Regions from separate parts of the Streptomyces sp. NPDC019937 genome, predicted to be linked through region 4. Evidence: riboswitches for the same ligand, from Rfam matches in the RefSeq annotation. Region 4 holds a riboswitch; each other region holds the start of a gene.

The links. Region 4 has a riboswitch for cobalamin ahead of cobN (cobaltochelatase subunit CobN). Riboswitches for the same ligand answer to the same signal wherever they lie in the genome.
Region 1: another riboswitch for cobalamin. It lies ahead of ABZ562_RS23810 (cobalamin biosynthesis protein); the one in region 4 lies ahead of cobN (cobaltochelatase subunit CobN).
Region 2: another riboswitch for cobalamin. It lies ahead of ABZ562_RS09700 (ribonucleoside-diphosphate reductase subunit alpha); the one in region 4 lies ahead of cobN (cobaltochelatase subunit CobN).
Region 3: another riboswitch for cobalamin. It lies ahead of ABZ562_RS17945 (CbtB-domain containing protein); the one in region 4 lies ahead of cobN (cobaltochelatase subunit CobN).

What each region holds. Positions count from the first base shown of each region.
Region 1 is NZ_JBEYAL010000024.1:7,750-15,365, reverse strand. It holds gene ABZ562_RS23830 (cobyrinate a,c-diamide synthase) at 1-982, opposite strand, end outside; gene cobO (cob(I)yrinic acid a,c-diamide adenosyltransferase) at 976-1,572, opposite strand; gene ABZ562_RS23820 (putative cobaltochelatase) at 1,572-3,743, opposite strand; gene ABZ562_RS23815 (cobyric acid synthase) at 3,802-5,394, opposite strand; gene ABZ562_RS23810 (cobalamin biosynthesis protein) at 5,391-6,353, opposite strand; cobalamin riboswitch at 6,494-6,636, opposite strand; gene ABZ562_RS23805 (hypothetical protein) at 6,801-7,031, opposite strand; gene ABZ562_RS23800 (inorganic phosphate transporter) at 7,047-7,616, opposite strand, start outside.
Region 2 is NZ_JBEYAL010000008.1:3,848-11,463, forward strand. It holds gene ABZ562_RS09695 (ribonucleotide-diphosphate reductase subunit beta) at 1-642, opposite strand, end outside; gene ABZ562_RS09700 (ribonucleoside-diphosphate reductase subunit alpha) at 660-3,056, opposite strand; cobalamin riboswitch at 3,183-3,323, opposite strand; gene ABZ562_RS09705 (FGGY-family carbohydrate kinase) at 3,421-4,890, opposite strand; gene ABZ562_RS09710 (histidine phosphatase family protein) at 5,003-5,635, shown strand; gene ABZ562_RS09715 (DeoR/GlpR family DNA-binding transcription regulator) at 5,632-6,411, shown strand; gene ABZ562_RS09720 (FGGY family carbohydrate kinase) at 6,459-7,616, shown strand, end outside.
Region 3 is NZ_JBEYAL010000016.1:30,997-38,612, reverse strand. It holds gene ABZ562_RS17970 (chlorophyllase) at 1-155, shown strand, start outside; partial or broken gene ABZ562_RS17965 (dipeptide/oligopeptide/nickel ABC transporter ATP-binding protein) at 535-657, shown strand; gene ABZ562_RS17960 (LLM class flavin-dependent oxidoreductase) at 711-1,757, shown strand; gene ABZ562_RS17955 (MFS transporter) at 1,758-3,047, opposite strand; gene ABZ562_RS17950 (amino acid transporter) at 3,114-5,087, opposite strand; cobalamin riboswitch at 5,233-5,374, shown strand; gene ABZ562_RS17945 (CbtB-domain containing protein) at 5,411-5,632, shown strand; gene ABZ562_RS17940 (CbtA family protein) at 5,653-6,408, shown strand; gene cobF (precorrin-6A synthase (deacetylating)) at 6,520-7,293, shown strand; gene ABZ562_RS17930 (peptidase) at 7,389-7,616, opposite strand, start outside.
Region 4 is NZ_JBEYAL010000002.1:286,933-294,548, forward strand. It holds gene cobN (cobaltochelatase subunit CobN) at 1-1,876, opposite strand, end outside; cobalamin riboswitch at 1,906-2,030, opposite strand; gene cobG (precorrin-3B synthase) at 2,140-3,528, shown strand; gene ABZ562_RS02990 (precorrin-8X methylmutase) at 3,537-4,178, shown strand; gene ABZ562_RS02995 (precorrin-2 C(20)-methyltransferase) at 4,175-5,710, shown strand; gene ABZ562_RS03000 (cobalt-precorrin-6A reductase) at 5,695-6,468, opposite strand; gene ABZ562_RS03005 (cobalt-precorrin-5B (C(1))-methyltransferase) at 6,522-7,616, shown strand, end outside.

The sequences.
Region 1 (7,616 bases), on a different contig from region 4:
CGTCCCGCAGCGGGTCGAACGGCACGACCCGGGCGCCCGCCGCGGTGAGCAGCTCGGTGTGCTCCGCGTAGGAGAAGGTGAACGCGGCCCCGCCCGCCACGGCGACCACCGGCCGCCGCTCCTCCGGCAGCGGACGCTCCGCGGCGGCCTGCGCCGCCGGGCCCAGCTCCGCCACCGGATCCCATACCGGCCCGGACAGGGGAGGCGCGCTGCGAGCCAGCGCCATCAGCCCGTCGAGATCGCAGCCCTCCCGCACCCACGCGGCGAGCGCCGCGACCGAATCCGACGCCTCCGCGCGCCGCTCGGCCACCGGCACCAGACCGAGGTGACGGCTCGGCGTGCCGATCTCGCGCATCCGGCGCAGCGCGCCGAACACCGGCACTCCGGCGCCTTCCAGCGCCTCCCTCAGCATCGCCTCGTGCCGGTCCGAGGCGACCTTGTTGAGGATCACCCCGGCGACCCGCACCTCCGGGTCCCAGGAGGCGAAGCCGTGCACCAGCGCCGCCACCGAACGCGACTGCGAGGACGCGTCCACCACCAGCACCACCGGCGCCCGCAGCAGCTTGGACACCTGCGCCGTCGACGCCAGCTCGCCCTGCCCGGCGGCCCCGTCGAACAGCCCCATCACGCCCTCGACCAGGGCCAGATCGCAGCCCGCCGCGCCGTGCAGGAACAGCGGGGCGATCCGGTCCGGACCGCACAGATAGGCGTCCAGATTCCGGCCCGGCCGCCCGGCCCCGCCACCAGGTGCCCCGCCGCCGGAAACCCCGCCACCAGGCACGCGGCCGCCACTCGCCAGGCCGCCGCCGGAGGGCGAGACGGCCAGCGCGTGATAGCCAGGATCGATGTAGTCCGGGCCCACCTTGTGCGGGGACACATCCAGGCCGCGCTCCGCGAAGGCCGCCATCAGCCCCGCGGTGACGGTCGTCTTGCCGCTGCCGGAGGCGGGCGCGGCGACGACCAGCCGGGGAACTCTCACCACTCGATGCCCCGCTGGCCCTTCTGACCGGCGTCCATCGGGTGCTTGACCTTGGACATGTCGGTGACCAGATCGGCGAAGTCCACCAGCGGCGCCGGTGCGTTGCGCCCCGTGATGACGACGTGCTGCGTGCCCGGCCGGTCGCGCAGGACCGCCACCACTTCCTCAGGATCCACCCAGCCCCAGTGCATGGGATACGCGAACTCGTCCAGCACGTACAGCCGGTATGTCTCCGCCGCGAGATCGCGCTTGACCTGCTCCCAGCCCTCGCGTGCGGCCTCCTCGCTGGAAGCCATGTCGCGCTGGACCCACGACCAGCCCTCGCCCATCTTGTGCCATGCGACGGTCCCCCCTTCGCCCGAATCGCCCAGGACGCGCAGCGCGCGCTCCTCGCCGACCCGCCATTTCGCACTCTTCACAAATTGGAATACACCGATCGGCCAGCTTTGGTTCCACGCCCGCAGCGCCAGGCCGAACGCGGCCGTCGACTTGCCCTTCCCCACGCCCGTGTGCACGAGCACCAGCGGCCGGTTGCGGCGCTGGCGGGTGGTCAGCCCGTCGTCGGGGACGACGGTCGGTTGTCCTTGCGGCATCAGGCTGCCCTCCGTGTGTTCTGTACCGTCCGTACATCGCGGACCAGCGCGGTCACGCTGTCCGCGCGCAGTTCGTCCAGGGTGACCGGCGTGCCCCGCAGATCGCGGGCGAGCGCCCCCGCCAGGCCCAGCCGCACCGGCCCCGACTCGCAGTCGACGACCACCGAGGCGACCCCGTCGCCCGCCAGCAGCCGCGCCGCGCGGCTCGCCCGGGCCACCGGCGTGGACCCGCCGGAACCGGCCGCCTTCTTGGACTCGGTGGCCCGCCCGTCGGTCACCACGACCAGCAGCGGACGGCGCGAGGGGTCCCGCAGCCGCTCCACCCGCAGCACCTCGCGGGCCTTCAGCAGCCCCGCCGCGAGCGGGGTGCGACCGCCGGTCGGCAGCTGTTCCAGCCGGGCGGCGGCCGCGTCCACCGACGAGGTGGGCGGCAGCGCCAGCTCCGCGTCCGTCCCCCGGAAGGTGATCAGACCGACCTTGTCCCGCCGCTGGTAGGCGTCCAGCAGCAGCGACAGCACCGCGCCCTTGATCGCGCCCATGCGCTTGCGGGCGGCCATCGAGCCCGACGCGTCCACGACGAACAGCACGAGGTTGCCCTCCCGGCCCTCGCGCACCGCCTCCCGCAGATCGTCCCGGCGCACCAGCAGCCCCGGGCCGCGCCGCCCGCGGACGTGCTGATGCGGGGCGGCGGCCCGTACCGTCGCCGCCAGGTGAAGCGAGGTCAGCGTCCCCTTCGGGCGGCGCGCACCGGCGGTGCGGCCGTGCGCGGTGCGGGCCCGCGACCGCCGCCCGGCCGCGCCTTCGCCGAGCCCGGGCACGTCCAGCCGCCGGGTCCGGAACGGCTCCCCGGCGCCCACGGCCGCCCGCTCGGCGCCGCCGCCACCGGCCCCGCCGTCCTCCGCCCGGGGCTCCGGCTCCTCGGGCGCGGCGTCGGCGGACGCCTCGGGTTCGGCCGACCGCTGCTCGGGCCCGGACGGCCCGGGCGCGCCGGGCGGCGGCGCCTGCTGCCGCCCGCCGTCCTGCGGATGGCCGCCGCCGGGACCGTCGGGGCCCTCCCCGGAGCCCCCGGAGGGCCCGCCCGGCCCGTCGGGGTCGTCGGGGCCGTTATCGGGATCGTCGTCCGGACCGGAGTGGTCCGGTTCGGGGTCCGGCTCGTCGTCCTCGAACTGCCGCAGCACCTCGTCCAGCTTGTCCTCGTCCAGCCCCGGCGCGTCGAACGGCGCCCGCCGCCGCCGGTGGGGAAGCGACAGCAGCGCCGCCTGCCGTACGTCCTCGGTCCTCACGTCCGTCCGGCCCGCCCAGGCGGCCAGCGCCGTCGCCGTACGCGCCGTCACGATGTCCGCGCGCATCCCGTCCACCTCGAACGCCGCGCACACCGCCGCGATCTGCCGCAGCGCGCGGTCGCCCAGCAGGACGGAGGGCAGCAGGGCGCGGGCCGCCGCTATGCGCTCCCGCAGTTCGCCCTCCTGGCGCGCCCAGCGCCCGGCGAACCCGGCCGGGTCCTCGTCGTACGCCAGCCTCCGGCGCACCACCTCGACCCGCTCCTCGGTGTCCCGCGAGGCGGTGACCTCGACGGTGAGCCCGAAGCGGTCCAGCAGCTGCGGCCGCAGCTCGCCCTCTTCCGGGTTCATGGTGCCCACCAGCAGGAAGCGCGCGGCGTGCCGTACGGAGACGCCCTCGCGCTCCACATAGGAGGCGCCCATGGCCGCCGCGTCGAGCAGCAGGTCGATCAGGTGGTCGTGCAGCAGGTTGACCTCGTCGACGTACAGCACGCCGCGGTGCGCGTCCGCGAGCAGCCCCGGCTCGAACGCCTTGACCCCGTCCGACAGCGCCCGTTCGATGTCGAGCGACCCCACGAGGCGGTCCTCGGAGGCGCCGACCGGCAGCTCCACCATCCGCGCGGGGCGCGCGTCCCCCGGGCTCGTCTCGTGCGGCCCGTCCGGGCAGCCCGGGTCGGGCGCGGCCGGATCGCACGAGAAGCGGCACCCGGGGACGACCTCGACCGGCGGCAGCAGCGTGGACAGGGCGCGCACGGCCGTCGACTTGGCCGTGCCCTTCTCGCCGCGCACCAGCACACCGCCCACGGCGGGCGAGACGGCGTTGAGGAGCAGGGCGAGCCGCATGTCGTCCATTCCGACGACCGCGGTGAACGGGTAGGCAGCGGTGGTCATGCTCGGGTACCTCCTACGGTGCGTGCGCGGTCGGTGCGTGCGGGCTCGCGTCTCGTGCTCAAGCCGTTCCTCCCGGCGCCCCGGGCGGCACGAAGGGCAGCCCGTCCGGTACGCCGTCCTCGATGAGCCTCAGCAGCGCGTCCGTGTCCGCGTGCTCCTCGATCAGATCTCCCAGCCGGTCCAGCTGCTCCTCGCGCAGCTCCCCGAAGCGGGTGTCGGGGGCGGGCACGAACGCCCGGCCCGCCGCCTCCGCGACGCGCCGCAGGAAGGCACGGCGGAAGCCGTCGCTCTCCAGCGAGCCGTGCCAGTGCGTGCCCCACACCGCGCCCACCCGGCAGCCGTCCAGGAAGGGTTCGTCGCCCCCGGCGAGCAGTTCGGCCACCCCGTGGTGGATCTCGTAGCCCTCCACCCGCTCGCCCAGCGCCTCGCCCACCGGCCGGGCCAGGGTCTTGTCCGTGGCGAAGCGGACCCGTACGGGCAGCAGCCCGAGCCCCGCGACCGTTCCGGCCTTCGACTCGACCTCGTCCTCGATCGCGTGGCCGAGGGCCTGGAAGCCGCCGCAGATGCCGAGCACCGGCCGACCCTCGGCGGCCCGCCGCACGATCGCGTCGGCGAGACCGCGTGTCCGCAGCCACTCCAGCGCCTTCACCGTGCCCCGGGTGCCGGGCAGCACCACCAGATCGGCGTCGACCAGCTCCTCCGGGCGGTCCACGAAGCGCACGACGACGCCCGGCTCGGCGGCCAGCGCGTCCACGTCGGTGAAGTTGGACATCAGCGGTACGGCGGCCACCGCGACCCGCAGCACGTCCGCGCCGTGCGGCGGCGCGACGACGCTCTCGCGCACCGCGCCGCGCAGCGAGACCCGTAGCCCGTCCTCCTCGTCGATGCCGAGGCCGTGCGCGTACGGCAGCACCCCGACGGTCGGCCGGCCGGTGAGGTCGCGCAGCATGTCCAGACCGGGCTCCAGCAAGGTCACGTCGCCGCGGAACTTGTTCACCACATAGGCGGCGACATGGCGCTGGTCCTCCCGGGACAGCAGCGCGGTCGTGCCGAAGAACGACGCGAAGACGCCGCCGCGGTCGATGTCCCCGACCACGACGACGGGCAGCCCGGAGGCCCGGGCGAGCCCCAGGTTGACGATGTCGGTACGGCGCAGATTGATCTCGGCGGGGCTGCCCGCGCCCTCGCAGATCACCGCGTCATGGGTGCGCCGCAGCTCGCTCAGGCATGCGGTGACGGTGTCCAGCAGCCCTTCGCGCCGTTCACTGTGCAGCTTTTCCCCGGGGGACACCGCACCCGACAGCGGCTTCGCCGCGGGCCCAGACCCCCCGTAATACCCCCGCGCGCTCATCTCGCCCACCGGCTTGCCGAGCAGCACCACCTGGCTGCTGCGGTCGCTGCCCGGCTTCAGCAGGACCGGGTTCATCAGGGCGCTCGGTTCGACGCGCGCGGCGGCGGCCTGCATGGCCTGGGCCCGCCCGATCTCGGCGCCGTCCCGGGTGACGAAGGAGTTGAGCGACATGTTCTGCGCCTTGAACGGCGCGACCCGGAGCCCCTTGCGCGCCAGCCAGCGGCAGATGCCCGCCGTGACGACGCTCTTACCGGCGTCCGAGGTCGTCCCCGCGATGAGCAGTCCGCCCCCCGAGGTCATCGGGTCACCCCTTTCCTGCCTGTTGCGCAACGGCCCGCGACAGTGGCGAGCAGGGCGAGCGCCGCAACCCGCCGGGAGAGGCGGATCGCCCGCGGAATGTCGGCCACCGCCACGGGACGGCCGCCCGGATTCAGCACCGGGCGGTGCTCGACCCGGCCCCCGTACGCCAGCGTGCCGCCCAGCCGCACCCCCAGCGCGCCCGCGAACGACGCCTCCACCGGGCCCGCGTTGGGGCTCGGGTGGCGTCCGCCGTCGTGGCGCCAGGCGCGCCGCGCGCCGCGCGGGTCGGGCCCGGCGAGGGTGGCCAGGACGGCGGTGAGACGGGCGCCGGGCCAGCCCGCGGCATCGTCCAGCCGGGCCGCCGCCCAGCCGAACCGGCGGTAGCGGGCCGACCTGTGGCCCACCATGGCGTCCAGGGTGTTGACGGCCCGGAAGCCGACGAGCCCCGGCACCCCGGCCACGGCCCCCCACACCAGCGCGCCCACCACCGCGTCCGAGGTGTTCTCGGCCACCGACTCGACGACCGCCCGCGCGATCTGCTGTGCGTCCAGCGCCTGCGGATCGCGTCCGCACAGATGCGGCAGCCGCTCCCGCGCGGCGCCGACGTCGCCTGCGGCCAGCGCGTCACCGATGGCCCTGGCCTCCCGTACCAGCGAGGTGCCGCCCAGCACGGCCCAGGTGGCGGCGGCGGTCAGCGCGGCGTCGGCCGCCCGGCGGCGCCCCGCGAGGGTGCGTACGGTACGGGCCAGCAGCGCGGCACCGGCGGCCGCGCCGCCCGCGCACAGCGCGGTGTGCAGGGCCCCGGAACCGCGGTGGTCGCGCCACAGCCGCCGCTCGACGGCCGCGGCGGCGCGCCCGAACGCGGCCACCGGATGGCGGCGGCGCGGATCGCCCGTGGCGAGGTCGCCGAGGAAGCCGAGAGCGGCGCCGCACGCGTACGAGGCGTGGTCCGCGCGCATCCTCAGGCCGCCGTCACGCCTCTGCGGCGGGAACCGCCGCCGAGCACGGGAACAGGTGGGGCTGACGGCGTGGCGGTGCCGGGCATGACGGTATGTCCTCACTCAGGGTCCGCGCCCTGGCTCGACGTGACCGGCGGTGAGAGTCTCCTGGCTCCCGGATCCGCGGCTCTCCCGGTCTTCCAGCCTTCCTCGCGTACGGACGGCCGTGACCCCTTGCGGTGAGGGAAAGAGCGCTCCCCGGTGACAGTGGCGGGACCGCGCCGGATTCTCACCGGCTTCCTCTCCTGCCGCCGTTTGGCTCGGGAAGTCCACCATGGGGCGCGAATGGCCGTCAACTGGCATGTGACCTGCGATGCCGCAGTGTGCCGAGGCCCACAGCCGGTGGGAACGGCCGCGGGGCGGTGGGCGCCCATCGGCACCCACCGCCCCGCGGCCGTTTCCGTGGCCTCAGGCCACGATCAGATAGATGCCGTACGCCACCACCGCGGCGCACAGCGCGAAACAGGCGTACGCGCCGGTGCGCGCGACCGGGGACGCGCCGCCCGCGGTGGTCTGGGGCTGCGGCCGCGCCGTACGGGAGGTGCCGATGATGCCCAGGGTGAAGACCCCGACGACGCCGACCGTCACCGCGAGGCTGACGCCGAAGACCTGGCCGAGGGCCGCCCAGTCGATGTGCATGGTGTGTGCTCCCTGTCAGCTGGAGGAACGGGTCCCCGCGGCGGCGGGGGTGGGGGCGGATTCGGACGAGGCGCGCGCGGCGGACACCGCGTGCGGGGCGTCCGGGGTGTCCGTGCCGGCGGCGCCATCGGCGGCCGACGCGGTGGCCGGGGTCTTTCCGGCGGGCGGCGGGGCCACCGACCGCACGGCGGCGGTGACGACACCGACCGGCTCGGCGGACTCCGCCCCCGGCGCGTTGACGTTGCTCGCGTCCACCGGCTTGCGGCGCGAGAGCACCCAGATGACGCCGCAGCCGATCACCGCGAGGACGGCGACCGCCGCGATGCCCCCGTTGCCCTGGCCGGCCAGGAGCGCCGCCCCGGCGGCCACCAGGCCGGCGGCCGGGAGGGTCAGCGCCCAGGCGACGACCATGCGGCCCGCGGTCGACCAGCGCACCACACCGCCCTTGCGGCCGACGCCCGCGCCCATGACGGCACCCGAGCAGACCTGTGTGGTGGACAGCGCGAAGCCGATGTGCGAGGAGGCCAGGATGACGGTCGCCGCGCCGGTCTGGGCGGCGAAGCCCTGCGGCGGCTGGATGTCGGT
Region 2 (7,616 bases), on a different contig from region 4:
CCAGTTGGTGCCGGTCGCCAGGCCGTGCAGCAGACCGCGCGAGCGGAACCAGTACACGTACGCGAAGGCGCCGTAGAAGAACAGCCCCTCGATGCAGGCCGCGAAGCAGATCAGGTTGAGCAGGAAGCGGCGCCGGTCGGCCTTGCTCTCCAGCCGGTCGATCTTCTCCACCGAGTCCATCCAGCGGAAGCAGAACTCCGCCTTCTCCCGGATGGAGGGGATGTTCTCCACCGCCGCGAAGGCCGCCGCCCGGTCGTCCGGGTCGGGCAGATAGGTGTCCAGCAGCGTCAGATAGAACTGGACGTGCACGGCCTCCTCGAAGAGCTGCCGCGACAGGTACAGCCGCGCCTCGGGGGAGTTGATGTGCTTGTAGAGCGTCAGCACCAGGTTGTTGGACACGATCGAGTCGCCGGTCGCGAAGAACGCCACCAGACGGCCGATCAGGTGCTGCTCCCCGGGGGAGAGCTTGGCGAGGTCGGCGACGTCCGAGTGGAGGTCGACCTCCTCCACGGTCCAGGTGTTCTTGATCGCGTCCCGGTAGCGGTCGTAGAACTGCGGGTACCGCATCGGCCGCAGGGTCAGCTCGAACCCGGGGTCCAGCAGGTTCTTGGCCTGGTCCGGCGCGGTGTTCACGGTGGTCATCTCGGATGCGGTGGGCATTACTGGCAGGCCTCGCAGGACTCGGGGTTTTCCAGGGAGCAGGCGACCGCTTCGGCCTCGGCGGGCGCCGCTTGCGCGGGGACGGTGGCCGTGGCGGCGCCCCCGCGGGCGCTCTGGGCGATCCGGGTCGCCGGGCGCGAGCGCAGGTAGTACGTCGTCTTGATGCCGCGCTTCCAGGCGTACGCGTACATCGAGCTGAGCTTGCCGATGGTCGGCGCCGCCATGAACAGGTTCAGCGACTGGCTCTGGTCGAGGTACGGCGTACGGGCCGCCGCCATGTCGATCAGGGCGCGCTGCGGAACCTCCCACGCGGTCCGGTACAGGTCCCGTACCTCCTGGGGCACCCAGGAGAAGTCCTGGACCGAGCCGTTGGCCTCGCGCAGCGCGTCACGGGTCTGGGCGTCCCAGACGCCGAGCTTCTTCAGGTCGTTCACCAGGTAGTTGTTGACCTGGAGGAACTCACCGCTGAGCGTTTCGCGCTTGAAGAGGTTGGAGACCTGCGGCTCGATGCACTCGTACACACCCGCGATGGAGGCGATGGTGGCGGTCGGCGCGATCGCCAGCAGCAGCGAGTTCCGCATGCCGGTGGTGGCCATCCGCCGCCGCAGCGCCTCCCAGCGCTCGGGCCAGGTGACCTGGGCGTCGGCGTAGTGATCCGGGTGCAGCACGCCGCGCGCGGTGCGGGTCTCGGCCCACGCCGGGTGCGGGCCGTGGCGCTCGGCGAGGTCGCAGGACGCCTCGTACGCGGCGAGCATGATGCGCTCGGAGATCCGGGTGGACAGGGCCTGCGCCTCGGGGGAGTCGAACGGCAGCCGCAGCCGGAAGAAGACGTCCTGGAGGCCCATCAGGCCGAGCCCCACCGGGCGCCAGCGGGAGTTGGAGGCCCCGGCCTCGTCGGTGGGGTAGAAGTTGATGTCCACCACGCGGTCGAGGAAGGTCACGGCGGTGCGGACGGTGCGGTCCAGCCGCTCCCAGTCCATCTGGCCGTCCTCACCGAGGTGGGCGGCGAGGTTGACCGAGCCGAGGTTGCACACGGCGGTCTCGCCGTCGTCGGTGACCTCCAGGATCTCGGTGCACAGGTTGGAGGAGTGGACGACCCGGCCCGGCTCGGCGGTCTGGTTGGCGGTGCGGTTGGCGGCGTCCTTGAACGTCATCCAGCCGTTGCCGGTCTGCGCGAGGGTGCGCATCATCCGGGCGTACAGCTGGCGCGCCGGGACCTGCTTGACCGCCCGCCCCTCGGCCTCGGCCTTGCGGTACGCGGAGTCGAACTCCTCGCCCCACAGGTCCACCAGCTCGGGCGCGTCCACCGGCGAGAGCAGCGACCAGTCGGCGTCCGCCTCGACCCGGCGCATGAACTCGTCCGGGATCCAGTGCGCGATGTTGAGGTTGTGGGTGCGGCGGGCCTCTTCGCCCGTGTTGTCCCGCAGCTCCAGGAACTCCTCGATGTCCGCGTGCCAGGTCTCCAGGTAGACGCAGGCCGCGCCCTTGCGCCGGCCGCCCTGGTTGACGGCCGCCACCGAGGCGTCGAGCGTGCGCAGGAACGGCACGATGCCGTTGGAGTGCCCGTTGGTGCCGCGGATCAGCGAACCGCGGGCGCGGATGCGGGAGTACGACAGGCCGATGCCGCCCGCGTGCTTCGACAGGCGCGCCACCTGGTGGTAGCGGTTGTAGATCGAGTCCAGCTCGTCCAGCGGCGAGTCCAGCAGATAGCAGGACGACATCTGCGGGTGCCGGGTGCCGGAGTTGAACAGCGTGGGGGAGCTGGGCAGGTACGACAGCGTGCTGGTCATCCGGTACAGCTCGGCGACGTCCGCCAGCGCCCGCTCGGTCAGGTCCTCGGCGAGGCCGCAGGCCACCCGCAGCAGGAAGTGCTGCGGGGTCTCGATCACCTGACGGGTGATCGGGTGGCGCAGCAGATAGCGGCTGTGCAGGGTGCGCAGCCCGAAGTAGCCGAAGCGGTCGTCGGCGCCGTCGGCCAGCGCCTGGTCGACCAGCGCGTCCAGCCGGGCGGCGTGGGCGGTCACGAACTCGGCGGTGGAGTCGGCGATCAGGCCCTCGCGGTGGCCCACGGCGACGGAGGCGGAGAAGGAGTCCGCGCCCTGCCCGGCCGCCTCCTCGGCGATGGCGCGGGTCAGCAGCCGCGCGGCGAGCCTGGAGTACTCCGGCTCCTCGCCGATGAGTCCGGCCGCCGCCTCGGTCGCCAGGGAGCGCAACTCCGCCTCGTCCGAACCGGGATGGCGGCCGCGCAGGGCGGCGGCCGCGACCTTGCCGGGGTCGGTGGCGGGCAGATCGGCGGTGAGCGCGGTCAGGGTCCGCAGCAGGGCGGTCCCGGGCGCGTCGGCCGCTGCCGATGAAACCGCTGCCTCTGAAACCGGATCGGCGGGCGCGATGGTCACTGAAGTGTTCTCCCTCGCTCGGCTGGGGGCCTTCGAGGGCGGTGCGCGATGGCCGCTCACGGGCATGCCGATTCCGCTCCACGGCACTCCACGCAGCGTCCATCCACCCAACCCGCGGGGCCCGGACGTATGCAGACGGCCATCGGCAGGTCATCGGACTCACGGGTACGCAAAAGCGCACACGTACACCGTTGCGGGACAGTTCCGGATTCACACCGGATTCCCCTGCGGCGACAGCGAGGACGAGCATACATCTTGTGTCGTGCTGCGCACGCGCCCCCAGATGTTGTGTCGTCAGCTGGGCGAATTCGTATAGATGTGCTAGTCACGGCGGGCTTTGGGTGCGCCGGAATCCCAGGGAAAACTAGCTTCCCGGGCCGCTCGCCCGCCATTCGTCCAGGGCACGGGCGAGTCGGTCGCGGTAGTCGGCGTAGCCGTCCTCATAGGCGCCGCGAAGCCCGCTCCGGGGTTCGACGGTACGGGACGCCGCGCGTCGGCGGGACGCGTCCCCGGGGTCGCCGAGCGACCGCCGGGCGACCGCGACCGCGCCCCGCGCGCCGACCTCCGGCTCGTCGGGGAGGGCCACCGGGCGGCCGATGACGTTCGCGAAGATCTCGGTCCAGGCGGCGGAACGCGCGCCACCGCCGCACAGCGCGAGCCGCCCCGAGAGCCCGGCCGCCTCCAGGCAGTGGCGGGCGGCGTAGGCGACGGACTCGCACACGGCCCGTACGGTGTCGGCGCGGGTGGAGGCGAGGGTGAGGCCGTCCAACCGCCCCTGGGCGGCGGGCTCCACGAACGGGGCGCGCTCCCCGGCGCCGGACAGGAAGGGCAGCGCGGTCACGCCGTTCGCGCCCGGCGGGCTCTGGCCGAGCAGGGTGTCCAGGGAGGCCGTGGTCGTCCCTGTGAGATCGAGCACCCACTCCAGGGCGGCGGTGCCGACCATCGCGGGCATCGCGCGCAGCCAGCGGTCCGGGTCGGGGGTGCACAGCCACATGCCGGCCGGATCGGCGGCCGGGTCCACCGCCACGCGATCGGTGAGCACCTGACAGGCCAGCGTGGTGCCCACGATGAGCAACCCGTCGCCCACGTCCCGCACCCCGCTGCCGATGGCGCACGCCGGAAGGTCGTACGGGCCGGAGACGACGGGCAGTCCGGGCGGCAGCCCGGTCAGCCGGGCCCCCTCCTCGTCCAGCGCGAGGACGGTGCCGGGCGCGGCGGGCGGGGGCAGCAGCCGGGCGTGATCGGCCAGTCCGCACAGCTCCAGGGCGCCCGGCACGTACGTACGGGTGGTGACGTCGAGGAACGGCAGGGAGGCGTCGGAGGCGTCCACGGTGATGACGCCGGTCAGCCGCTGGGCCACCGCGTCCACGCAGTAGCCCGCGACCGCCGCCCGCTCCAGTGTCCGCGGCTCGTGCTCGGCCAGCCAGCGCAGCAGCGGGGCGTGGCAGCCCGGGAACAACCCCGAGCCGGTGAGGGCGTGGAGGGCGGCGAGCGTGCCGTCGGACCGCCAGCGGGCGACGGTCCCGCTCGCCCGCCCGTCCAGCCAGGAGATCGGCGGACGGACCGCCCGGCCCGCCTCGTCGCGCAGCCACAGCCCGTCGCCCTGGCCGGTGAGCGCGAGCGCGGCGGGCGGGCCGGGGAGCGCCACGGCCACCTCGCGCACCACCTCGGCGACCGTGCCGAGCACATCCTCCAGATCCTGTTCGACCCGGCCGCCGGGCAGCCGGTTCAGCCGGCTGGGGCGGGCCGCGGAGGCGAGCGCGGCCCCGTCGGGGGCGAAGGCCACGGCCTTGGTGACGGAGGTGCCGACATCCACTCCGACGATCACGCGCATGGCCTGCTGCCCTCCGGAAACCTCGGAACCCCGGCACTCCATCACATGAGCGATGCTAGATTTAACACTTGAGACGTGATCAGGCAATGGCCGACGCATCGAAAGGCCCCGGATGACCGCCCGACTGCTGCTCGTACGCCACGGGGAGACCGTGTGGCACGCGGAGAACCGGTACGCCGGAACCTCGGACATCGCGCTGACCGAGCGCGGCCACCGGCAGGCGCGGGCCCTCGCCCACTGGGTGAGGGGTCGCGGGATCGACGCGGTGGCGTGCTCACCGCTCGGCCGGGCGCGGCACACCGCCGAACCGGCCGCCACCGCGCTGTCCCTGGCCCCCGAAGTCGTCGAGGACCTGCGCGAGATGGACTTCGGCTGGGGCGAGGGCCGCACCCTCGCCGAGATGGAGGCGGAGGACCCGGCGGCCGTCCGGGCGTTCCGCGAGGACCCCGAGTCCGGCGCCTTCCCCGGCTCCGAGCGGCCCGGCGAGGCCGCGGCCCGGGCCGTCGCCGCGCTGCGGCGGCTGGCCGCCGCGCATCCGGACCGCACCGTGCTCGTCGTCGCGCACAACAGCCTGCTGCGGGCCGCCCTGTGCACCCTGCTCGGCATCCCGGTCGGCCGCTACCGCGCGGTCTTCCCCCGGCTGGACAACGCGGCGGTGACCGAGATCGGGATCGACGGCGACCGCACGGCGCTGCGCTCCCTGAACGTGCCCACGGACGGCGCCGCGGGAGGGCCCCGCCCATGACCACGGTCCGCTCCCAGGACGCCCGCCGGCAGACCATCACCGAGCACGTCCTCGCGCACTCCACCGCCACCGCGGCGGAGCTGGCCGACCTCACCGGGGTCAGCCTGATGACCGTGCACCGGGACCTGGACGAGCTGGCCCGGCTCGGCGTGCTGCGCAAGTTCCGGGGCGGGGTCTCGGCCCTGCCCTCGTCGGTCTTCGAGGCCGGCCTCGCCTACCGGATGGGCGCCCACCGGGCCGAGAAGGAGGCGGTGGCCGCCACCGCCGCGCGGCTGGTCGAGCCGGGGATGTCGGTGATGCTGGACGACTCCACGACCGTCCTCGCGCTCGCCCGGCTGCTGGTGGAGTCCGCCCCGCTGACGGTGGTGACCAACGCCCGCCGGGTGATCGAGGTCTTCGCCGGGGTGCCCCGGATCCGGCTGATCGGGCTCGGCGGGGAGTACTCGCACACCCATGACTCCTTCCTCGGCGTGCCGTGCGCGGAGGCGATCGCGGCGCTCTCGGTGGACCTGGCCCTGGTCAGCACCTCGGCCATGGACGCGGCGACCACGTACCACCAGGAGCAGGACGTGGTGCTGGTCAAGCGCGCCATGCTGGCCGCCGCCGCCCGCACGGCGCTGCTGATGGACGCGTCCAAGACCCGGCGCACGGCGCTGCACCGGCTGCGCCCGCTGGCCGACTTCGACCACCTGGTGGTGGACGGCGCGGCGGACGCCCTGCTGGTGGGGGAGTGGCGGGAGCGTACGGACGTGAGGATCGCGCCCGAGCCTTCTTAACACCATTGGCGTTAACTTAACTCCACGCGTGAGGGGCGTGATACGTGATGTCCGACCGGCCCGAGGTCGTCGCGGGAATCGACATCGCCACGGCGGCCGTGCGCGTGGTGTGCGCCGACGCACAGGGGCGCGTACGGGCGCGGGGCGGTGCGGAACTCCCGCCCCCGCGCCGGGGTGCGGGCGGCCACAGCGAACAGGACGCCACGGCCTGGTGGCCCGCCGTCGCGGCGGCCCTGCGCCAGGCCACCGGGGCGCTTCCGGCGGGCGGCCGCGAGGTCGTGGCGGTGGCAGTCGCCGCCACCTCCGGCACGATCGTCCTCGCGGACGGCCGGGGCGAACCCCTCGGTCCCGCCCTGATGTACGACGACCGCCGCGCCGCCGCGCTCAACGCCCGGGCCCAGGAGGCGGGCGCCGCGCGCTGGCGGGCCCTCGGCCTGTCGGTCGGCCCGACCGCCGCCCTGGGCCGCATCGCCTGGCTGGCGGGCGGCGGCGGTCCGGCGGTCCACGGCGGGGGCCGCCACCTCCTCCACACCCCCGACCTCCTCGGGTGGCGGCTCACCGGCGGGCCGGTCGCCACCGACTGGTCGCACGCGCTCAAGAGCGGCTACGACGCGCGCGCCGGGGAGTGGCCGGGCGAGGTCTTCGACGCGCTCGGCGTACCCACCCGGTGGCTGCCGTCCGTCCGGGCACCGGCCACCCCGGCCGGCACGGTGAGCGCGGACGCCGCGGCGGAGACCGGGCTGCCCACCGGTTGCACGGTCCGTCTCGGCATGACCGACGGCTGCGCCGGGCAACTCGCCACCGGGGCCGTGCGGCCCGGGCAGTTCGTGGGGATCCTCGGCACCACGTACGTCCTCAAGGGCGTCACCCGGGACCTGGTCGCCGATCCCTCCGGCGCGCTCTACAGCCACCGCCACCCCGACGGCTGGTGGCTGCCGGGCGGCGCGTCCAGCACCGGTGGCGAGGCCGTCGCCCACCTCCCGTCCGAGCGGCTGCCCGCGCTCGACCGGGCCGCCGCGGAACGCGGCCCGGCCTCCGTGGTCGCGTATCCGCTGCAGCGTGAGGGCGAGCGGTTCCCGTTCGTCAGCGGCGCGGCCCGGGGCTTCGTCCTCGGCACTCCGGCCGACGACGCCGACCGGCACCGCGCCACGCTGGAGGGTGTGGCCTTCCTGGAACGCCTCGCGCTGGAGCGGGTGGCGGAGCTG
Region 3 (7,616 bases), on a different contig from region 4:
CCACGGACGAGAACCCCGAGCGCGTATCCGCCGTCCAGCGGCTCACCTGGGCCTACCTCCGCACCGAGCTGTACCCGGGGGAGCCCGCTTGGCAAGCGGCGCGTGACACGCTGACGGCCGGCCCCCACCCGGTCGGGCGAGTGGAAGCCAAGTGAGCGCACCCGGTGGGCGTTCGACCCACTCCTCCCGCTGTCCCGGCGCACCGCCCTGCGGGCCGCCTGATCCGCTACGACGACCGGTTGCGGCCCCAGCCGGAGGTGGCCACGTCGTGGAGGTATGCCGCCGACGGACGGAGCATCACGCTCAGGCTGCGCGACGACGTGACCACTGTTCGACCTCTTCGAGTTCGTGATCATCGGGCCGGCACACGCTCGACGACGCGCTGGCGGGCAGGAGGCTCACCGGCATCCCCGGCGCACCGCCCGACCTGTCGCTGCCGCTCGCCGGCTGCGCGTTCGCACAGCGGTGCGCGGCGGCGGACGAGCAGTGCCGGACCGAGGTGTCGCCCCTGGCCGGCGGGGGCGTGGCCTGCTGGAACCCGTCTCGGCGCTCGACGTCTCGGTGCAGGCCCAGATCGTCAACCTCCTGGCCGACCTGCGGCGTGACCTCGGCCTGGCGCTGCTGTTCATCGCCCACGACCTGGCGGTCGTACGGCAGGGCGTCACCCGATCCCGCACCGGTGCCGCGCGGATACTGGAGACTCCTGCGGTATGACGACACACAAGCAGACGCCGGTGAGCCCGAAGCCCTTGCGGAAGCTCGGCTTCTTGACGATAGGGCTGTTCGACGAGGCCGACCCCCGCCGGGGCCATGAGTCGACACTGGAGATCATCGAACTGGGTGAACGCCTGGGATTCGACAGCGCCTGGGTGCGCCACCGGCATCTGCAATACGGCATCTCCTCGCCCGTCGCCGTCCTGGCGGCGGCGACGCAACGCACCAGCCGCATCGAGCTGGGCACAGCCGTCATACCCGTCGGATGGGAGAATCCGCTACGGCTGGCCGAAGACCTGGCGACGGTCGACATCCTGTCCCGGGGGCGCCTCAACCCGGGGGTCAGCGTCGGCCCGCCGAACCACTACGACCAGGTCAAGGGCGCCCTCTACCCGGACACGGCCGACGCCGAGGACTTCAGTCACGAGCGGGTGCGACGGCTGCTGGACTTCGTACGCGGCGAACCGGCCACCGACTTCAGCGGTGTCGAGGGCTTCGAGGTGTTCTCCGACCGTGTCCAGCCGCACGCCCCGGGCCTCGGCCGCCGCATGTGGTACGGCGGCGGCAGCCTGCGGTCGGCCCGCTGGGCCGGCGACCAGGGAATGAACCTGCTCACCAGCAGCGTCGTGAAGGCGGAGGAGTCCGAGGACTTCGCCGAGATCCAGCTGTCCCACATACGCGCCTTCCGCGCCCACCACCCCGACGGCGACCGCGCCCGGGTCTCCCAGGGGCTCGTCGTCATCCCCACCGACACCGCCTCGCCGGAGCAGCGCGCGAAATACGAGCGGTACGCCCGGAAACGGATGCCGAGGACCGCCACGCCACAGGGCCCGGCGCGCATGATGTTCGCCCCCGACCTCGTCGGCACATCGCAGGAGATCGCCGAACGGCTCGCCTCCCACGCCGCCTTCCGGGAGGTGGAGGAGGTCGCGTTCGCGCTGCCGTTCACCTTCGAGCACGAGGACTACGTCCAGATCCTCACCGACATCGCCACCAGGCTCGGCCCGGTCCTGGGCTGGCAGCCGCCCGGCCGGGCCGCCTGATCACGCGTCCGCCGCCCCGGCCGGTCCCCGGCGGCGGGGCAGCGCCGCCACCGCGAGGGCCGGGACGGCGGCGAGGACCAGCCAGGGCACGGCGGCGGGGAGACCCAGGTCGAGCAGGGAGCCGGTGGCCGAGCTGCCGATGAGGACGATCAGGCCGGATACGGACGACAGCGCCCCGGTATAGAGGCCGAGCCGTCCGTCCTCGGCGAGGTCGGGCACCCAGGCGCGGGCGGCCGGGACGACCAGCATCTGCCCCAGGGTGAGCAGGACGACGAACCCCGCCGCGGGCAGCAGTCCCGCGGCCCCCGACCACCCTGCCGGGCGGGCGGCGGCCACCACCGCGAAACCGGCCGCGACGAGCAGCAGCCCGCCCGCCATCGAGCGGCGCAGATCGAGCCGGTCGCCCGCCCAGCGGGTCACCGGCAGCTGGGCGCACACGACCAGCAGGGAGGACAGCGCGAACAGCCAGGACAGGGGAGCCTGCGACCCCGTCGCGCGCTCCACCTCCTCCGGCAGGGCGAGGTAGAGCTGGTTGTAGGCGAGCAGATAGCTGCCGTACGCGCAGCACAGGGCGAGGAAGCGGCGGTTCGCCAGCATCGCCCGCACCCCGCCCCGCTCCCGGGTGCGGGCCCGGCCGGGGATGTGCCGTGGCATCAGCCGCGCGTGCCCGGCGAGGACGAGGACGAAGACCCCCGCTCCGGCCAGGCACGCGGTGCGGAAGTCCACGACCAGCAGCAGACCGCCGAGCAGCGGCCCGACGAAGGCCCCGGCCTGCCCCGCCGCGCTGAACAGGGCCAGCACCCGGGTACGGGGACCACGGCCCTCCCGCTCCCAGATCACCGCCTGCCGGGCCACCTCGGACTCCACCGCCGGGGAGAACAGAGCGGCGGCGAAACCGATCAGCAGCACCGCGCCGACCACGGCCCAGCTCGACTCCGCGTACCCCAGCCAGGCGAACCCCGCGATCCGCAGCACGCACCCGGCCAGTACGACCGGCCGCACGCCGTGCCGGTCCACCAGCCAGCCGCCGACCACGAACAGGCCCTGCTGGCTGAAGGTCCGCAACCCCAGGACGAAGCCGACCAGCCAGCCCGCCATGCCGATCGCGGTGCCGAGGTGCTCGGCGAGGAACGGCAGCACGGCGTAGAAACCGATGTTGAAGGCGAGCTGCGTGAGGATCAGCAGCCGCAGCAGCGGTGACAGGTCCTTCCAGGTCCGTTCGCGCGGCGGCTTGGGGGCCCGGGCGGTCCGGCCGGTCCGGGTCAGGACTCGGCGGAGGGGATCGGCCATCGGGTGTCCACTCATCGCTGCCCTCCCCAACGGCGCCCGGCTCGCCACGGGGCTCCGCCCCGGCACTCAGCCGACATGAACATGAGGCCGCCGGGCCCGGTCCGGCTCGGCCTCGCGCAGCACCTCTCGCGTGACCGGAGCGACCTCTCCCTGGCCGAAGAGGAAGAACCGCAGGAACTGGGCGAAGGGGCTGCCCTCGGTCCACTCGAAGTAGATGTGCGGCCTGCACCCGGTCACATCCCGGACGTGCAGCAGCAGCGCGGCCAGCGAGTTGGGGATGCTGGAGCCGTCGAGGGTCAGGACACGGTAGCGGCCGTGCAGCACCTCGCCGTGCACGCGCAGCGCCGATTCGAAGTCGGAGGGGTCGCGGACGGTGACCTCGACGAAGACCAGGTCCTCCTCGTCCGGGATGTCGTTGTCGGCCCGGATCTGCAGGATCTTGTCGCGGTACTCGGTCGCGTCCCGGTGGTCCGGCTCGTTGGCGATGAACCGTATGCGGCGGGTGGCGCAGTCACGGACGAAACGCCGGGCCATGTCGTCCAGGTCCATGTCGGTGACCCGTAGCTCGAAAGCACGGGCGAGCCGGGACAGCAGCGACACCGCGATGATGCCCGCGATGAAACACGCGCCGATCTTCACGCCGTCGGGGCGTTCCACGACGTTGACCGCCGTGGTGTAGACGAAGACCGCGGAGATCACGCCGAAGCCGACGGTCCAGCCCCGCTGCCCGGCGCGGCGGGCGGCGATCGTGACGGCGACGGCGGCGGAGGTCATCAGGACCAGCACCCCGGTGGCGTACGCGCCGCCCTGGGCGTCCACATCGGCGTTGAAGATCCAGGTGACCAGGAAGGCGATCAGGGTGAAGACCAGCACCATGGGACGCACCGCGCGGGCCCAGTGCGGGGCCATGCCGTAGCGGGGCAGATAGCGCGGCATGAGGTTGAGCAGTCCGGCCATGGCGGAGGCGCCCGCGAACCACAGGATGCCGATGGTCGCGGCGTCGTAGACGCTGCCGAAGACGGACCCCAGATAGTGGTGCGCGAGATACGCCAGCGCTCGCCCGTTGGCCTTGCCGCCGGCCTTGAACTCGTCCTGCGGGATGAGCACGGTGGTGATGAAGCTCGTGGTGATCAGGAAGGCGCTCATGATCACGGCGGCGGTGGTGAGCAGCTTCCTGGTGTCCCGGATCCGCCCGGTGGGCCGCTCCTCGGTGTCACCCGGGTCGCCCTGCACATGAGGCATGACGGCCACGCCGGTCTCGAAGCCGGACAGGCCCAGTGCGAGTTTGGGGAACACCACCAGCGCCAGACCGACCATGACCAGCGGGTTGCTGTGCTGTTCGGTCAGCGCCCGGGACCAGTCGGTGACCACATGGGAGGCGGTGGCCACATGCCACAGCCCGACGATCACGACGACCACGTTCAGCGCCAGATAGCCGCCCACGAGCACCACCGCCACCCCGATGGCTTCCATGAAGCCCTTGAGGAAGACGGCGCCGAGCAGGGCGACCAGCCCCAGCGTGATGGCCACCTCGTGACCCTGCAGAACGCTGGTGAAGTGCGGGTTCTCCACCAGGTGGGTGGAGGCGTCGGCGGCCGAGAGGGTGATGGTGATCAAAAAGTCGGTGGCCGCGAACCCCAGCAGTGTCAGAACGAACAGCTTGCCCTGCCAGAACGACAGCAGCCGCTCCAGCATCGCGATCGACCCCTCACCATGCGGGCTCTCCTTGGCCACCCGCCGGTACACCGGCAGCGCCCCCGCCAGGGTCACCGCCACCAGCACGATGGTGGCGACGGGGGACAGCAGCCCGGCCGCGAGAGCGGCGATACCGGGCTGGTAACCGAGCGTGGAGAAGTAGTCCACACCGGTCAGGCACATCACCCGCCACCACCGCTGCCCCTTGTGTCCCTCCGGGACCTGGGCATGGGGCCCGGGCTGCTGCTTGGCCATATCGGACAGGCCCTCCAGCAGCCAGCTCCGGAGCCGACCTCCCTTGCGGGCCCCCTCCGGGCGGGTCTCCACGTCGGTGGAGGTGGCCATCACGTACTCCCGATCACATAGCGTTACAGAGCGCCGCCCAGGAACAAACGACCGAATCAGGGTAAGCGGGACCCGCGCCGAGCGTGACGGCGGCATGCCCGGCCCGAGAAACGATCAGGCCAGGTGGCCGGTCTTGGCCACGCACGTGCCGCGCGGTATCGTCGCTGCGATATCGACGACGGCAAGACGGAAGCCGGTGGGAATCCGGCACGGTCGCGCCACTGTGTGCCATCGCCTCGCGGGAGGTGGTGGTGAGTCAGACCCGTAGCAGTCGTCCTGTGCACCACCGAGATGGGACGCGAACTCCCAGAGGAGGCCCTGCCATGGCGCAGCCAGTCGCCCAGCCGACACCCGCCACCCCCGCTCTCCCCGCCCCGCTGCCGCTCAAGGCGATAGCTCCCTGGGCGGTCTTCTTCGGCATCCTGATGCTGGTCCTGCTGTACTTCGTCGGCGCCGAGCAGGGCGCCACCGCTGTCGTCTCCGGCGAGAGCGTTCACGAGTGGGTGCACGACGCCCGCCACCTGCTCGGCTTCCCCTGCCACTGAGCGAGGGACGCCACGCACTCATGAACTCCGCAACGGTAAGAAATCTCCTGGTCCGGGGCATGTTCGCGGGCCTGGGCGCCGGCCTGCTCGCGCTGATCGCCGCGTACTTCCTCGGTGAGCCGAACGTCGACAGCGCGATCAGCTTCGAGGAGGCCCACGCCCACGGGCACGAGGTCGAGCTCGTCTCCCGTAGCCTGCAGTCCACCGCGGGCCTGGCCACCGGTGTCCTGATCTACGGGGTCACCTTCGGCGGCGTCGCCGCCCTCGCCTACTGCTTCGCCCTCGGCCGCGTCGGCCGTTTCAGCCCCCGGGCCACCGCGCTGCTGCTCTCCGGCTGCGCGCTGCTCGCGGTCTACGTCGTGCCGTTCCTGAAGTACCCGGCCAACCCGCCCGCGGTCGGCAACGCCGACACCATCGGCAAACGAACGACGCTGTACTTCCTGATGATGCTGCTCAGCATCCTCCTCACGATCGGCGCCACCCTCCTGGGCAAGCGGCTCGCCCCGAAGTTCGGCACCTGGTACGCCACCGTCGCCGCGGTGGCCGCCTTCGCCGTCGCGATCGGGCTGGCGTACGCCTTCCTGCCGGTGGTCAACGAGGTGCCGGGGGGCTTCCCCGCCACCGTGCTGTGGCGGTTCCGGCTGTCCGCCCTCGCCATGCAGCTCACCCTGTGGGGCGGATTCGGGCTCATCTTCGGCGAGTTGGCCGAGCGGCTGCTGAACCCGCGGGCCGCGAAGGCCGAGGCGCCCCGCCCGATGGCGGCCGCCCCGAACTGACCCCTACCGAGGCGTACGAGGGCCCGCGGAGCCATCCGCGGGCCCTCCCGCGTTCCTCGGGCCAGGCGGACCGAGCCGCCGGCCGGGCCCCCGCCTGCGAGACTGCGTCCCATGACCACGCAGCAACGCCGGATCCTCGTCATCGGCATCGGAGCGGGTGACCCCGACTACCTGACGCTCGGGGCGGTGAAGGCGATGGGCCGCGCCGACGTCTTCTTCATCGTCGGCAAGGGGGCCGACACCTCCGCACTCACCGATCTCCGCCACCGCATGCTGGACGAGCACGCGCGGGCGCCCTACCGCGTGGTGGAGGTGGACGACCCGAGCCGCGACCGGCGCCCGATGGGGCGCGGCGACTACACGACCGCCGTCCACGACTGGCGCGCCCGTCGCGCGGACATCTTCGAAGGCCTGCTACGGGACGAGATGACGGCCGACGAGACCGCGGCGTTCCTGGTGTGGGGCGACCCGTCGCTGTACGACAGCACCCTCGGGATCCTCGCCGCCATCGAGGCACGTGGCTCCGTCTCCGTCGACGTCGAGGTCATCCCCGGCATCAGCAGCGTCTCGTCGCTCGCCGCGCGGCACCGCATCCCCCTGAACCGGGTGGGCCGGCCGCTGCACATCACCCCGGCCCGCCGGCTCTCCGACGTGGGCCGGAACGACGACGGAGACATCGTCGTGCTGCTCGACGCGCACGAGTCGTTCACCCAGGCCGGAGGCGACGTCTGGATCTACTGGGGCGCCTACCTCGGCACGCCGGACGAACTCCTGGTCGCCGGGCCGCTGCGAGAGGTGTCCGACCGCATCCGGCGGGTGCGCGCCGAGGCACGCGACCGGCATGGATGGATCATGGACACGTATCTGCTGCGCGTCGTGGAGTGACCGGGGCCGTACCGGTGTGACGGAGCCGGTGGCGGGAAGCGCGGTCTCCGCGCTTCCCGCCACCCACGCCGATGCCTTGCCCCCGCGGCCGGCCGCTAGGAAGCCTGGGCCTTGTCGTACAGGGCCTTCGCCTCGTCGCCGAAGTACGGGCCGAACATCGTGTTCGGCAGGAAGACGTAGCCGAAGCTGTTCACGGAGACCTGCAGCCCGGTGCCGGTGGCCTCACTGAAGCCGGTGAGCCAGGGGCCGCCGCTGGAGCCGCCCGTCATGTTGCAGGCCAGGCCGTGGTCCTGCGTGAGGAGGAAGTCCTTCGAGCTGTTGCC
Region 4 (7,616 bases):
TCCAGATCTGGGCGCGGATGGCGGGGAGCTTGGCCGGGTCCATCGCGGAGATGGCGGCGTACTCGTCCAGCAGCTGTTCCAGCCGGGCGATGTCGCCGTAGGAGTCGGCGCGGGCCATCGGCGGTACGAGGTGGTCGACCAGGGTGGCGTGGACCCGGCGCTTGGCCTGGGTGCCCTCGCCGGGGTCGTTGACCAGGAAGGGGTAGATCAGCGGCAGGTCGCCGAGCGCGGCGTCGGGGCCGCAGGCGGCGGACAGGCCCGCGTTCTTGCCCGGCAGCCACTCCAGGTTGCCGTGCTTGCCCAGGTGCACCATGGCGTCGGCGCCGAAGCCGCCGTCGGCCCGCGGGGTCGCCATCCAGCGGTAGGCGGCCAGGTAGTGGTGCGAGGGCGGCAGATCGGGGTCGTGGTAGATGGCGATGGGGTTCTCGCCGAAGCCGCGCGGCGGCTGGATGACGACCAGGAGGTTGCCGTGGCGCAGCGCGGCGAGGACGATCTCGCCCTCGGGGTCGCGGCTGGTGTCCACGAACATCTCGCCGGGCGGCGGGCCCCAGTGCTCCTCGACCGCGTCGCGCAGCTCCCGCGGCAGGGTGGCGTACCAGCGTCGGTAGTCGGCGGCGGGGACGCGGACCGGGTTCTTGGCCAGCTGTTCCTCGGTGAGCCAGTCCTGGTCGTGGCCGCCGGCCTCGATGAGGGCGTAGATGAGTTCGTCGCCGACGCCGGAGGCGAGGCCCGGGAGCGCCCCGTCGCCCTCTTCGGGGCCGAGGTCGTAGCCTTCGGCGCGCAGCCGGCGCAGCAGGGCGACGGCGCTGGCGGGGGTGTCGAGGCCGACCGCGTTGCCGATGCGGGAGTGCTTGGTGGGGTAGGCGGACAGCACGAGCGCGAGGCGCTTGTCGGCCGCCGGTATGTGGCGGAGCCGGGCGTGCCGTACGGCGATTCCGGCGACGCGCGCGGCGCGCTCGGGGTCGGCGGCGTAGACCGGCAGGCCGTCCTCGTCGACCTCCTTGAAGGAGAACGGCACGGTGATCAGCCGCCCGTCGAACTCCGGGACGGCGACCTGGGTCGCGGCGTCCAGCGGCGACAGGCCCTCGTCGTTCTCCTCCCACGCGCTGCGCGGCGAGGTCAGGCACAGCGCCTGGAGCACGGGGACGTCGAGCGCGGCGAGCGCGCCCGCGTCCCACGCCTCGTCGTCGCCGCCCGCCGACGCCTCGGCGGGGCGGGTGCCGCCCGCGGCGAGCACGGTGGTGACGACGGCGTCGGCCGCGCCGAGCGCCTCGACCAGTTCGGGCTCGGGGGCGCGGAGGGAGGCGACGAACAGCGGCAGCGGCCGTCCTCCGGCGTCCTCGACGGCCCGGCACAGCGCCTCCACGAAGGCGGTGTTGCCGCTCATGTGGTGGGCCCGGTAGTAGAGCACGGCGATCACCGGGCCGGTGACGTCCTCGCGCGCGGTGCGCTCCAGCGGCCCCCAGGTGGGGGCGGTGGCGGGCGGTTCGAAGCCGTGGCCGGTGAGCAGCACGGTGTCGGACAGGAAGCGGGCCAGCTGGTCCAGGTTGGCGGGGCCGCCGTGCGCGAGGTAGGCGTGGGCCTCGGCGGCGATCCCCACCGGGACCGTGGACGCCTCCATGAGCTGGGCGTCGGGGGCCTGTTCACCGGTGAGGACGACGACGGGGAGGTCGCCCGCGAGCAGGGTCTCGAGGCCGTCCTCCCAGGCGCGGATGCCACCGAGCAGCCGCACGACGACGAGTTCGACGCCGTCGAGGAGGCCGGGCAGGTCGTCGAGCGGGAGCCGCGCCGGGTTGGCGAGGCGGTACGGCACCGGGCCCGTGGCCGCGCGGGCACTGAGCAGGTCGGTGTCGGACGTCGACAGCAGCAGGATCATGGCTCGGTGCCTTCCTCGGGGTCCGCGCCCCGGGCGGGTTGGAAGACGGCGGGAGTTCCTGGCTCGCACGGCAGGCTGCCGTGTTCACAGTGGCGGGACCGCACCGGATTCGCACCGGTTTCCTCCCCCAGACGCCGTCTTGTGCGTCTTTGACGCCGTCTGATGCGTCCAGCGGGCCAGACGGCCCGCCGCAGAGCATAGTAGGCGTTGCTGACCTGGCACGGGACGGTGAGGGCCGACCGGACGTCGGTATGCTCGCCGCCATGTCCCTCCCCCCGGCAACCGTCCCACCTGCGAACGAAGCGCCCGGTGAAGCGCCCTCGCGGCGGGCGCGCGGACGCGATGACGCCTGCCCCGGCGCGCTGCGGCTGCACCCGGCGGACGACGGCTCCCTGGCCCGCGTCCGGATACCCGGCGGCCTGCTGACGGCAGGTCAGGCGCTGGCGCTGGCCCGGGCGAGCGAGGAGCTGGGCGACGGCCGTCTGGACCTCACCTCGCGGGGCAATCTCCAGCTCCGCGGCCTGGAGGCGGCGTGCGGCGGCGAGCTGGCGGCCGGGCTGCGGGAAGCCGGGCTGCTTCCCTCGGACCGGTACGACCGGGTGCGCAACATCGCAGCGTCCCCGCTGAGCGGCCTCGACGGCGCCGGATACGGCGATGTCACCGTGTGGGCGCGGGAGTTGGACGCCGCGCTGTGCGCCGGGGCGTGGGAGGAGTTGTCCGGCTTGTCGGGCCGTTTCCTGTTCGCGATGGACGACGGCCGGGGCGATGTGGCCGCATTGGGCGCGGATGTGACATTGATCGCAGCGCCGGACGGCGGGGCGGTGCTGCGGGTGGGCTCCGGTGCGCCGGGGGCCGGTCTCGAGGTGCGGGGGCGGGACGCGCCGCGCGCCGCCGCGCTGGCCGCCGTGGAGTTCCTGGCCAGGGCCCGGGTGAGCGGCACCCAGGCGTGGCGGGCGCGCGAACTGCCCGCGCGACACGCGGTGACCGCCGACGGCCTGGCGGCGCGGCTCGCGGACGAGGGCGTCGAAGCCGTACGTACCGGACACGGCGGGCCGGTTGACGCGCCCGGCGCGCCGCCCGCGCCGGGCGTGGTGTCCGGGCCGGACGGGCGCCACGCCGTGTCCGTCCTGGTGCCCCTGGGCCGGGTCGGCGCGGCGCCGTGGCGGCTGCTCGCCGGGCTCGCCTCCCGGGGCGGCTCGGGCGAGCTGCGTGTGACACCCTGGCGCGGCGTGGTGCTCCCGGGGTTCACCGCGGACGGCGCGGCGGCCGCGTCGCGGGAGGTGGCCGACGCGGGGCTGGTGACCGATCCGGGCTCCCCGTGGGCCGGGGTCGGCGCGTGCACGGGACGGCCGGGCTGCGCCAAGTCCCTGGCCGATGTGCGCGCCCACGCGACGCGCGCGGTGGCGGACGCTCCCCGCTCCCCCGGCGCGCCGCCGCCGGTGCCGGTGTACTTCTCCGGCTGCGAGCGGCGCTGCGGCCACCCCGGCGGCCGCTGGGTGGACGCGCTGGCCACCTCCGGCACGGATTACCGGCTCACCGTACGCGACACGCGGGAGCCCGACGGCGCGGCCGGTGCCACCGGTGGCGGCGCGATGGACGTAACGGCAGAGCGATTGGCCGACGCCGTGGCGACGGCCCGCGGAACAGCATGATCAACGACATGATCGAGGACACAGTGTTCGACTACGAGAAGGACGGGGCGGCCATCTACCGCGCCTCCTTTGCCACCATCCGCGCCGAGGCGGACCTGGACGGCCTCCCCGCCGACGTCAGCCGGGTCGTGGTGCGGATGATCCACGCGTGCGGAATGGTCGACCTGGTCAAGGACCTCGCGTACACGCCCGAGGTGGTCGCCCGGGCCCGGGAGGCGCTGCGCGCCGGGGCGCCCGTGCTCTGCGACGCCCAGATGGTCGCCAGCGGCGTCACCCGCAGGCGGCTGCCCGCCGGCAACGACGTGGTGTGCACGCTGTCCGACCCCGCCGTACCGGAGTTGGCGCGGCGCATGGGGACGACGCGCAGCGCCGCCGCGCTGGAGCTGTGGCGGGACCGGCTGGAGGGTTCGGTCGTGGCGGTCGGCAACGCGCCCACCGCGCTGTTCCATCTGCTGGAAATGCTCGAACAGGGCGCGCCGCGCCCGGCCGCCGTCATCGGCGTGCCGGTCGGGTTCATCGGCGCCGCCGAGTCCAAGGAGGCGCTGGCCGGACATCCGTCGGCGCCCCACCATCTGGTGGTGCGCGGCCGACGCGGCGGCAGCGCCATCGCCGCGGCCGCGATCAACGCGATAGCGAGCGAGGAAGAGTGAGCGAGCAGCAGCGACAGGCGACGCCGGCGGCGAAGGGACGGCTGTACGGCGTGGGCCTCGGCCCCGGTGACCCTTCCCTGATGACGGTGCGGGCGGTGGAGGTCATCGCCGGGGCCGATGTCGTGGCGTACCACAGCGCCCGGCACGGCCGCAGCATCGCCCGCTCCATCGCCGAGCGGCATCTGCGGCCCGACCACATCGAGGAGCGGCTGGTCTACCCGGTCACCACGGAGGGCACCGACCATCCGGGCGGCTACCGGGGCGCGATGGAGGAGTTCTACGCGGAGGCGGCGGCGCGGCTCGCCGCGCACCTGGACGCGGGGCGCACGGTCGCGGTGCTGGCCGAGGGCGATCCGCTCTTCTACGGCTCGTACATGCACATGCACAAGCGGCTCGCCGACCGCTACCCCACCGAGGTGATCCCCGGCGTGACCTCGGTGAGCGCGGCGGCCGCCCGGCTCGGCGCGCCGCTGGTGGAGGGCGAGGAGGTGCTGACGGTCCTCCCGGGCACGCTGCCCGAGGAGGAGCTGACGGCGCGCCTGGCGACGGCCGACGCGGCCGCGGTCATGAAGCTCGGCCGCACCTTCCCGGCCGTGCGGCGCGCCCTGGAGCGTTCGGGGCGGCTCGCCGACGCGCGGTACGTGGAACGCGCCACGATGAGCGCGGAGCGCACCGGGCCGCTGGAGGAGGTCGACCCCTCGTCGGTGCCGTACTTCTCGGTGGCGGTGCTGCCGAGCCGTATCGGCGCCCCGGCCGCACCGGCCGCCGCCGCGTCCGGGCGCCCGGGCGAGGTCGTGGTGGTGGGCCTGGGCCCCGCCGGTCCGCTGTGGCTCACCCCCGAGGCCCGCGGTGAACTGGCCGCCGCCGAGGACCTGGTCGGCTACACCACCTACCTGGACCGGGTCCCCGTACGGCCCGGTCAGCGGCGGCACCCCTCCGACAACAAGGTCGAGGCCGAGCGCGCCGAATTCGCCCTCGACCTGGCCCGGCGCGGCCGGCGTGTCGCCGTCGTCTCCTCGGGCGACCCCGGGGTGTTCGCCATGGCCACCGCCGTTCTGGAGGCCGCGTCCGAGGAGCCGTACCGCGATGTCCCGGTGCGGGTGCTGCCCGGCATGACCGCGGCCCACGCCGCCGCCGCCCGCGCCGGTGCCCCGCTCGGCCACGACTACGCCGTCGTCTCGCTGTCGGACCGGCTCAAGCCCTGGGAGGTCATCGCCGGGCGCCTGCACGCCGCGGCCGCCGCCGACCTGGTCCTCGCCCTGTACAACCCCGGCTCCCGCAGCCGGATCTGGCAGGTCGGCAAGGCCCGCGAACTCCTCCTGGAACACCGCGCGCCGGACACCCCGGTCGTCCTGGGCCGCGACATCGGCGGCCCCGGGGAGAGCGTCCGCATCGTCCGCCTGGCCGACCTCGACCCGGCCGAGGTGGACATGCGCACGATCCTGCTGATCGGGTCCTCCCAGACCCGCACCGCCCGCCGCGGCGACGGCACCGAGATCGTCTGGACCCCCCGCCGCTACCCGGAGGTGTGACGCCCCGGCGCCGTACGGAGCCAGGCGACGGCCTCGGCGGGGGTCCGCACCACCGGGACGTCCCGCGGGGCCGGGGGGCGCTGGACGACGACCACGGGGATTCCGGCGTCGCGGGCCGCGGTCAGCTTGGGGGCCGTGGCGCCCGCGCCGCTGTCCTTGGTGACCAGGACGTCGATGCGGTGGCGGCGCAGCAGCTCGGCCTCTCCCGCGAGGGTGAACGGACCACGGTCCAGGATCACCTCCATGCGGGGCGGGAACGGTGGCTGCGGGGCGTCGACCGAGCGGACCAGGAACGAGGGCGCGGTGAGGTGGGCGAAGGCGGCCAGCCCCATGCGGCCGGTGGTGAGGAAGACCCGCTCCCCCAGGTCCGGCAGCAGCCGCGCGGCCTCCTCCAGCGAGGCCGCCGGGTGCCAGCGGTCGCCCGGGCCCGCCACCCAGCCGGGGCGGCGCAGGGCCAGCAGGGGAACATGGACGGCGGCGGCCGCACGGGCCGCGTTGTGACTGATCGTGTCGGCGAAAGGATGGGTGGCGTCGATGAGCGCGTCCACCTGGTGCTCGCGCAGCCAGCGGGCCATGCCCTCGGGGCCCCCGAACCCGCCGATCCGCACCTGCCCGGCGGGCAGCCGCGGTTCGGCGACCCGGCCCGCGAGGGAGCTGGTGACGCGCAGGGCGGGAGCACCGTCCAGCTCCGCGGCGAGTCGGCGGGCCTCGGTGGTGCCGCCCAGGATGAGCACATGGCGCGCCGGTGTGCTGTTCATCGGATGCCTTTCGTCGTCCGTGCGCCCGTCATCGTATGCGCGGCCGGTGGCCCATGGCTGAGGCGGAGGCCGGGGTGAGCGGGGGCCGCGGGGCACAGCTGGAGCGGACCGGGCTGCGGCACGGGTGGACCACCGGGGCGTGCGCGACCGCCGCGGCGACGGCCGCGTACACCGCGCTGCTGACCGGCGACTTCCCCGATCCGGTGACGATCGCGCTGCCCAAGGGGCAGCGGCCCGCGTTCGCGCTGGCGGCCGAGGAACGGGGGGCGGACCGGGCCATGGCGGCGGTCGTGAAGGACGCCGGGGACGATCCCGACGTCACGCACGGCGCGCTGATACGGGCGACCGTACGGGCCCTGCCGCCGGGCGGCGGCGTGGTGTTCCGGGCCGGGCCGGGCGTCGGCACCGTCACCCGGCCCGGGCTGCCGCTCGCGGTGGGCGAACCGGCCGTCAACCCCGTGCCGCGCCAGATGATGACCGAGCACATCGCCTCCGTCGCCGCCCGCCACGGCGGCGGCGGGGACGTCGAGATCGAGATCTCGGTGGACCACGGCGAGGAGATCGCCCGCAGCACGTGGAACCCCCGGCTGGGCATCCTCGGCGGGCTGTCCATCCTGGGCACGACCGGCATCGTGGTGCCGTACTCCTGCTCGGCGTGGATCGACAGCATCCGGCGCGGCGTGGACGTCGCCCGGGCGGCGGGGCGGCGCCATGTGGCGGGGTGCACGGGGTCGACGTCCGAGAAGGTGGCGGTGGCCACGCACGGGCTGCCGGAGGACGCCCTGCTGGACATGGGCGACTTCGCGGGCGCCGTGCTCAAGTACCTGCGCCGCCACCCGGTGGAGCGGCTGACGATCGCGGGCGGGTTCGCCAAGCTCTCCAAGCTCGCGGCGGGCCACCTGGACCTGCACTCCTCCCGCTCCCAGGTCGACAAGGGCTTCCTCGCGGAGCTGGCCCGCCGCGGCGGCGCGGACGAGGACCTGGCGGCGGCGGTCGCGGCGGCCAACACCGGCCTGGAGACGGTGCAGCTGTGCGCGGCCCGGGGCGTCCCCCTCGGCGACCTGGTCGCGGCGGCGGCACGGGAGGTCGCCCTCGGGGTGCTGCGCGGGGCCCCGGTCGCGGTCGACGTGATCTGCGTCGACCGCGCG